Regions from separate parts of the Mesorhizobium sp. L103C119B0 genome, predicted to be linked through region 2. Evidence: predicted binding sites of a transcription regulator. Region 2 holds the regulator's gene; the other holds the start of a gene.
What was found. Region 2 encodes PhoB, which activates phosphate uptake and scavenging genes when phosphate is short. Its sites were predicted from a motif close to TGTCATNNANCTGTCAT; they were not measured.
Positions count from the first base shown of each region.

Region 1: X728_RS140185 (esterase-like activity of phytase family protein) is a predicted target of PhoB. The motif match lies at 2,172-2,188, and genes of this name have one in related genera.

Region 1 is NZ_AYXE01000022.1:19,663-24,082, reverse strand. Features, by position in the region: gene X728_RS140175 (Gfo/Idh/MocA family oxidoreductase) at 1-904, opposite strand, end outside; gene X728_RS140180 (LacI family DNA-binding transcriptional regulator) at 1,099-2,124, shown strand; gene X728_RS140185 (esterase-like activity of phytase family protein) at 2,285-3,760, shown strand; gene X728_RS140190 (L,D-transpeptidase) at 3,839-4,420, opposite strand, start outside.
Region 2 is NZ_AYXE01000010.1:57,190-61,609, reverse strand. Features, by position in the region: gene pstB (phosphate ABC transporter ATP-binding protein PstB) at 1-731, shown strand, start outside; gene phoU (phosphate signaling complex protein PhoU) at 773-1,477, shown strand; gene phoB (phosphate regulon transcriptional regulator PhoB) at 1,494-2,183, shown strand; gene X728_RS148755 (ROK family protein) at 2,214-3,449, opposite strand; gene xylF (D-xylose ABC transporter substrate-binding protein) at 3,716-4,420, shown strand, end outside.

The sequences.
Region 1 (4,420 bases), on a different contig from region 2:
CGTGGATGAAATCCTTGATGATGCCGAGATGACCGCCGACGCGGTCGGCGGAATCGAGCGGCGGTACTGTGATGGGCTGGGTCAGGTCGAACAGGCCGTCGCGGACCGACAACACAACTTCGGCCTTCAGTCCGTCCTCGCCGTCCCAGACCAGGCTGCCGTGCTCGGCGACGATGCGCCACGTGCTCTCCCAGCTGGTGCGGAAGCCCGCCGCGCACCAAGAGCCTGCATAGGTGAACACCTTGCCGCCGCCGAGATCGAAGATAGCGCTGGCCGACGATCCCTGCCGGTACCAGGAATTCGCCGGCTCCCATTCCTGGCAAAAGACGCCGGCGGGATCGCCTGCGACCATGTAGCGGGCGGCGTCGAATGTGTGGATCGCCATGTCGAGCAAAAGCACATGCGCCATCTCCTCGCGAAAGCCGCCGAAATGCGGCGCGACGAAGAAATCGGCATGGATGCTGGTTGGCTTGCCGATGGCGCCGGAGTCGAGAAAGCGCCTGATGCGCCGGACATTGGCGACGTAGCGGCGGTTCTGCACGACCGCATGGATACGCCCCGCGTTACGTGCCGCATCGACGATGGCGCGCGCATTTTCCGGAGTATCGGCCAGCGGCTTTTCCGTCAGCAGATGGCAATTATGGGCAAAGGCGGCAAAGGCGACATCACGCCGGGCGGCTGGAACCACGACATCGAACACCGCGTCGGGCCTGGTCTGGTCGAGCACCGCGTCGAGGCTGGTGCCGATTACCGCGCCGTCGAGCCCGTATTCGCGCGCCCTCGCCTTCGCCCGTTCTGCGTCGAGATCGACCAAGCCGACAATGGCCAGCCCGTCGATCTGCCTCGCGGCATCGAGCCAGGCCTTGCTCATCGCACCACAGCCGACGAGGACGGCATTCATCATCCGGCATTCCTCCCGTCCGGTCCCTCCAGACCGAATGTCACGGCATTTCCGGCACCACCGTAAACGTTTCTCCGTAAACGTTTACGAGAACACACCCGATGGCGTAGAATGTCAATCGGCTGCCAGCGAAAATCATCCCGAAGCCTTGGCCTGGGCGGCAGCCGGTGCTAGCCAAGACAGGGGGAGAACTGTCCTTGGCGTCCAGCATCCATGACCTTGCGCGTCACCTGAACATTTCGATCGGCACCGTGTCGCGGGCGCTGAACGGCCGCGCCGACGTCAATGCCGACACCCGCCAGCGCGTGCTCGCCGCCGCCAAGCAATTGAACTATTCGCCCAACCAGTCCGGCCGCAGTCTGCGGCAAGGCACCACCCATTCGATCGCCTTCATGCTGCAGCCGCATCCGGGCGACCAGCAATATGGCGAACCCTTCTTCATCCCGTTCCTGATCGGTCTGCAGGGCCGACTGGCCGAGGATGACCTGGATCTGATGGTCGTCATGGGCGAGCCCGGCCAATATCAGCAGGAGAGGCTGCGCCGCGTGGTTGAGACGCGCCGAGCCGACGCGGTCGTGTTGGCCAATACACGGCGGGAAGACGATCGGATCGACTATCTCAGCAAGGCTGGCTTTCCCTTCGCCACGCTTGGCCGAAGTCAATCCGGCGACGACACCTATCCTTCGCTCGATATCGATTTCGAGAGGGCGGGTGATGAAGCCGTCGACCGGCTGGTCGCGCGCGGCCACCGCCGCATTGCCGCCATCCGCCCTTCGCTGGATCTCAACTTCGGCTACCTGTTCCTCGACGGCTACCGCAAGGCGCTGGGGCGGCATGGCATCGAAGTCGACCCCGGCCTGATCGCCGACGGCTTCATCAACGAGGCCGGAGGCTACCAGGTGACGCCGCGCGTGATGCTCTCCAAGGACCGGCCCACAGCCATCATCTTCAACAATGACGCAATGGCGCTCGGCGGCTGCAAGGCACTGGCCGAGATGGGCATCAGGCCCGGCCACGACATCGCGGTGATCGTCATCGTCGACACGCCGCTCTGCCGTTATTTCTCGCCGGCGCTGACCGCCTTCCGTCCGTCGCTGGAGCCGATGGGCCGGCGGCTGGCCGAAATGCTGCTGGCCTCGCTTCCCGCCTTTGCCGGCCCGGAAGGTCCGCGCATCATCCGCGAAGTCTGGCCGCTGGAACTGATCGCCCGCGACAGCGATTGATCATTGCGCTCTTCCCTCTCTACAAGGGAGAAGGAAGAGGCCCTCTCTGTCACGCAAGTATCATGTTCGCGTCCTAGACCGCTTTGCGAGAGGGCGACATCGTCGATGCGATGCGGTGGCCCCTTTGCGCCGCTCAAGGCTTGTCACAAAAAGGATCTCCATGAAAATCTCGCACCGAACCGTGTCGCTCGGCGCCGCGCTGGCGCTGTTTACCGCCCTGACCCCTGCCCTTGCCGACAGCACCGCCACCGTTGGCGGCTTCGTCAACAAGGGCCTGGTCGGCGTCGGCCGCATCCCGGCCGATCAGAAGGACAAGTTCGGCGAGACCTTCGGCTCCGGCTCCGGCATGTCCATCGACGCCGCAAGCTGGACCCGTGGCGCGGACGGCTACAAGGGCTCGCTCTGGTTGCTGCCGGACCGTGGCTACAATGTCGTCGGCACCACCGATTACCGGCCGCGCCTCAACACTATTCGCATCGAGTTCACGCCGACCGCACTGGGCGCCACGCCCACCTCCGGCCAGGAACAGACAGGCGTCAAGGCGACGCTTGCCGATTCCCTGCTCCTCACCGACGACAAGGGCGCTGACGCCACCGGCCTCGATCCGCTCAACGGCGTGCGCGCGGCCAATGGCGACCTGCCGATCCTGCCCGAGGCCAATGGCAAGCTGGCGCTCGACAATGAGGCGATCGCGCGGCTGCCCGACGGCACCATGTTCATCTCTGACGAATACGGCCCCAACATCTACCGCTTCTCGGCCGACGGCCATCTTTTGTCGGCAACGCAGCCGCCCGCCGCTTTGGTGCCGATGCGCAAGGGCGCGCCGAACTTCGCCTCCGACAATCCGGGCCCCGGTGCAGCCGAACCCGATCCGAAGGATCCCGAAACCGGCCGCCAGAACAATCAAGGCCTCGAAGGCATGGCGCTGACGCCGGACGGCAAGTCGCTGATCACTGTGCTGCAGTCGGCGCCCCGCCAGGATGGCGGCGATTCGCCCGCGACGCGCCAGAACACCCGCGCGCTGGTCTACGACGCCTCCGACCCGGCCCATCTCAAGCTGGTGCATGAATATGCCGTGCCGCTGCCGGTGTTCAAGGACGCCAAGGACAAGACCAAGGTCGCCGCGCAGAGCGAAATCGTGGCGCTGTCCGACAAGACCTTCCTGATGCTGGCGCGCGACAGCGGAAACGGCCAGGGGGTGAAGGGCGATACTTCGCTGCTGCGCCAGATTTTCGTCGTCGACGTCTCTGGCGCCACCGACATTGCCGGCGGCGCCTTCGATGCCGCCGACAAGCCGCTGGCGCCCAAGGGCGTGCTCGACCCCTCGGTGACGCCGGCCAAGCTGACGCCGTTCATCGACATCAACGACAACAAGGAACTCGGCCGTTTCGGCCTGCATGACGGCAAGCCCAACGACAAGAACAATCTGTCGGAGAAGTGGGAAGCAATGTCGGTGGTCAGCGTGCTCGATCCGGCGCTGCCCGACGACTATTTCCTGTTCGTCGGCAACGATAACGACTTTCTCACCGAGGACGGTTTTCAGGTCGGCGCGCCCTACAAGGCCGAAGACGGCGCCGATGTCGATACCATGTTCCTGGTCTATCAGGTCACGCTTCCGGGCCTCGCCAAGAAGTAGCCGTATACGGAGAGGCGGACGCGCCCGGCGCGTCCGCCTCTAACCGTTTGTCGGCGATCAGCGATGCCGTGAAGGCACCTATTTCAAAATCTCCGCATCCCTTGGCACGCCGGCATCGATCGGCTCGGCGGTCCGGCTTGACACAGCCATGATCTTGCCCGCGGCCGACAGGTTCGGGCGCACATAGACCTGGGCTACGCCGTTGACCCGGCTGTAGAGGTCGATGATGTCCTGGTTCATGAAGCGCACGCAGCCTGACGACGCGTTCTTGCCGATGGAATCCCATTCCGGCGTGCCGTGCAGCCGGTACATCGTGTCCTTGCCGTCGCGGAACAGATAGAGCGCGCGCGCACCGAGCGGGCTCTGCGGTCCGGGCGGCATGCCGTCCTTGTATTTCGCCAGTTCCGGCCGGCGCTGGATCATTTCGGGCGGCGGCGTCCACACCGGCCATTTCTTGCGCGCCTGGATCACGGCGCTGCCGGTCCAGCCAAACCCGGCCTTGCCGAGGCTGACGCCATAGCGCATTGCCTTGCCGCCGTCGCGCACCAGATAGAGAAAATGCTCGGATGTATCGACGACGATCGTGCCGGGTTTTTCGCCGGTCGGATCGTCCACGATCTGGCGCACGAATTTCGGATCGAGCTTGGCGACGGGGATTGC
Region 2 (4,420 bases):
TCGGCGTCTTCTACGGCGAGAAGCAGGCGTTGTTCGACGTCAATCTCGACGTCCGCCAGAACCAGGTGACGGCGCTGATCGGCCCGTCCGGCTGCGGCAAGTCGACCTTCCTGCGCTGCCTCAACCGCATGAACGACACCATCGATTCGGCGCGGGTGACCGGCAAGATCACGCTCGATGAAGACGACATCTACGACAAGAACATCGATGTCGTCGAACTGCGCGCCCGCGTCGGCATGGTGTTCCAGAAACCCAACCCGTTCCCGAAGTCGATCTACGAGAACGTCGCCTACGGCCCGCGCATCCATGGGCTGGCCAAGCGCAAGTCCGACATGGACCAGATCGTCGAGCAGAGCCTGAAGAAGGCTGCGATCTGGAACGAGGTCAAGGACCGCCTGCAGGAGCCCGGCACCGGCCTGTCCGGCGGCCAGCAGCAGCGCCTGTGCATCGCGCGCGCCATCGCCGTGTCGCCGGAGGTGATCCTGATGGACGAGCCCTGCTCGGCGCTCGATCCGATCGCCACCGCCCGTGTCGAGGAGCTGATCGACGAACTGCGCCAGAACTACACGATCGTCATCGTCACCCACTCGATGCAGCAGGCGGCGCGCGTGTCGCAGCGTACAGCGATGTTCCATCTCGGCTATCTCGTCGAGGAGGGCGCCACCGACAAGATGTTCACCAACCCCGACGACAAGCGCACCCAGGACTACATTACCGGCCGCTTCGGCTGAGCCGTCCGGCGGGTGAATTTTCAGGCACGAGGACCAAGATCATGGGTGAACATACCGTCGCCTCCTTCGATGAAGAGCTCGGGCAGATCAGCAAGCTGATCCGCGACATGGGCGATCTGGCAGGCTCGATGGTCAGCGGCTCGACCAGGGCGCTGCTCAATTCGGACAATGCGCTGGCACAGCGTGTCGTTTCCGACGACGCCATCATGGATGCGCGCCAGCGCGAACTGGACGACCGCGCCATCACGCTGATCGCCAAGCGCCAGCCGATGGCCAACGATCTGCGCGCCGTGGTCGGCTCGATCCGCATGGCCGGCGACCTCGAGCGCATCGGCGATCTCGCCAAGAACATCGCCAAACGCGTCGGCACCGTGGGCTTGAGCGTCACGCCGCGCGACCTCTCGCACTCCATCGATGCCATGGCGCAGCTGGTGCTGATCCAGGTGCAAGGCGTCGTCGAGGAATATGCCGCCACCGATGCGGCAGCTCTTGCAAAACTCAGGAATGACGACGAGCGCATCGACGTCAAATACACGTCCGTGTTTCGTGAGCTCTTGACCTACATGATGGAAGACCCTCGCAACATCACCGCCTGCACGCATCTCTTGTTCTGCGCCAAGAATCTTGAGCGCATCGGCGATCATGTCACCAACATCGCCGAAAATGCGTATTATGTGCTGACCGGCCAGCAATTGCCCGCCAATCGTCCGAAGCAGGACGAGACGGCGATGGCCACGCCGGCCTGATGAGGGTGAACTGCCTATGATCGCGCCACGCATCATGGTCGTGGAGGACGAGGAGCCGCTAGGCGTGCTCCTCCGCTACAACCTCGAATCCGAAGGCTATCACGTCGAGGTGGTGACACGCGGCGACGAGGCCGAGATCCGCCTGCAGGAAAACGTGCCCGATCTCCTGGTGCTCGACTGGATGGTGCCCGCTGTTTCCGGCATCGAGCTCTGCCGGCGGCTTAGAGTGCGGCCCGAAACCGAGCGGCTGCCGATCATCATGCTGACCGCGCGCGGTGAGGAAAGCGATCGCGTGCGCGGCCTGTCCACCGGTGCCGACGACTATCTGGTCAAGCCATTCTCGACGCCGGAGTTCATGGCGCGCGTGAAGGCGCTGCTGCGCCGGGCCAAGCCGGAAGTGCTGTCCAGCGTGCTCAAGGTCGGCGACATCGTGCTCGACCGCGAGTCGCACCGTGTCTACCGCAAGAAGAGCGAGATCAGGCTCGGACCGACCGAGTTCCGGCTGCTCGAATTCATGATGCGCCATCCCGGCCGCGTGTTCTCGCGCAGCCAGCTGCTCGACAATGTCTGGGGCGAGACGATCTACATCGACGAGCGAACCGTCGACGTCCATGTCGGGCGCTTACGCAAAGCGGTCAACAACGGCCGCATGCCGGATGTCATCCGTACCATTCGCGGCGCCGGCTACGCGATCAGGGAAGACTAGGATGCTGCGCGTCGCGCCGTTGCCGGCCATTCAGGCGACATGCTTGCCGGATTTGGCCTGAATGCCCGGCGCGAAAATCTCCTGATCGACGAAGCCGAGCGCGCGCATGGCACAGCCTTCGCGGATCAGCGGCAGCTCGTTGGGCTCGGTGTCGAAGGAGATCGATTTCGAGTGCTGGCCGCCGGCGGTCTGGGCGATCGCTTCGCGCAATGCCGGCTCGATCAGGTCGAAGGCGGCGGCGCTGACGCCAACCATGGCGACAGGCGCCGGGTCGATCAGCGCAAACAGGCTGCCGAGGCCGAAGCCGAGCGCCTCACCGGCCTTGCGATAGGCTTCGCGCTCCGGGCCATCGGTTTCGCGGGCGCGCGCGGCGAGTGCGCGCATATCAGCGTCGCCGATATCGACCGGCTCGGCATCTTCGCTCATCATTTTGGCGCTGCGCCAGATGGCGTAGTTTCCGGCATAGGCCTCGACGCAGCCGCGCCGCCCGCAGCGGCAGAGCGCGCCGCCCGGACGGTGGATCATGTGGCCGAACTCGCCGCCCGAGGAATGGGTGCCGGTGAACAGTTCGCCTTTCAGCACCAGCCCCATGCCGATGCCGTGCGACAAGAGGATCGCGATGAAATTGTCGCGGTAGCGCTCGGGCTGGCGCCATTGCAGGGCCACCGCCATCATATTGCAGTCGTTCTCCATGGTGGCAGGAATGCCGAATTCCGCTTCCAACATGTCGGCGAAGGCAATGTCGGTCAGTGGCGTGATTGGCGACCACAGCATGGCCCGCGCCTGCGAATCGGTGATGCCCTGGATGCCCATGGCAATGCGGGCGATGCTCTGGACATCGAGGTCCGGGTCCGCGAGACGCCGCCCGACGATTGCTACGCATTCGCCGATCAGCTCGTCGCGCGGCATGGTCAGCGTGTCGAGCCGGCGCTGTTCTTCCGCGACCACCTGGCCGGCATAGTCGATGACGGTGACGGAGAGGAAGTTCAGCGACAGCACCACGGTCATGACCGCCGCCGCTTCCGGGTTGAGGCCAAGGCCGACCTGCGGCCGGCCGCGTTTCAGCGAGCCGGTCTCGCCAGGCTTGCCTTCAATCAGGATGCCTTCTTGAATTAGATCAGACGAGATTGCCGATATCGTCGAATGGCTGAGGCCGGTGGTCGCCGCAATCTCGGTCCGCGACGGCTGGCCGGCCCGGCGCACGGCCGAAATCACCATCGCACGGTTGCGACGGCGCAGATCGTCGTGGCGGATCCCAACCGACATTTGTTTTCCTCCCGGCCTCCTCGCGCCTCATGATAGTGAAGGCGTTCGACGGCACCAGCCAAATATTGGCAGACGCCGGCAGCCCTGTCATTGTTTATTGCGGAGCTCGAAAAAATTCGGCAAGGCTATCAGAATCCATCATAATCGATGTTGACAGTGCCTTATCATTGAACCAGTGTTTTTTCGAGGCTCGAAAAAATGGAGCCTCTTTGTGCAGGCCTTCGGGCCGGTTTTGTCGCGCCGTGGGCGGCGCAGGGAGGGTTATAATGAACAGATTTGCAGCCGCCATGCTGGCGGGTGTCGCCATGTCGCTGGCGCTGATGTCGGTCGCGCAGGCGAAGGACAAGGTCATCGGCGTGTCGTGGTCGAACTTCCAGGAAGAGCGCTGGAAGACCGACGAGGCGGCGATGAAAACGGCGATCGAAGCCGCCGGCGACAAGTACATTTCGGCCGACGCGCAGTCCAATCCCGGCAAGCAGCTGACCGACGTCGAAAGCCTGATCTCGCAGGGCGCCAACTCGCTGATCATCCTGGCGCAGGACGCCTCGGCCATCGGCCCGGCGGTGCAGAAGGCGCTGGACGAAGGCATTCCGGTCGTCGGCTATGACCGCCTGATCGAGAACAAGGACGTTTTTTACCTGACCTTCGACAACAAGGAAGTCGGCCGCATGCAGGCCCGCGAAGTGTTCAAGGCGAAGCCCGAAGGCAACTATGTCTTCATAAAGGGCTCTGGCTCGGATCCGAATGCCGATTTCCTGTTCTCGGGCTCGATGGAAGTGCTCAAGGAAGCCATCGACTCGGGCAAGATCAAGAATGTCGGCGAGGCCTATACCGATGGCTGGCTGCCGGCCAACGCCCAGAAGAACATGGAACAGTTCCTGACCGCCAACGACAACAAAGTCGATGCCGTGGTTGCGGCCAATGACGGCACCGCCGGCGGCGTTGTCGCCGCGCTGACGGCGCAGGGCCTT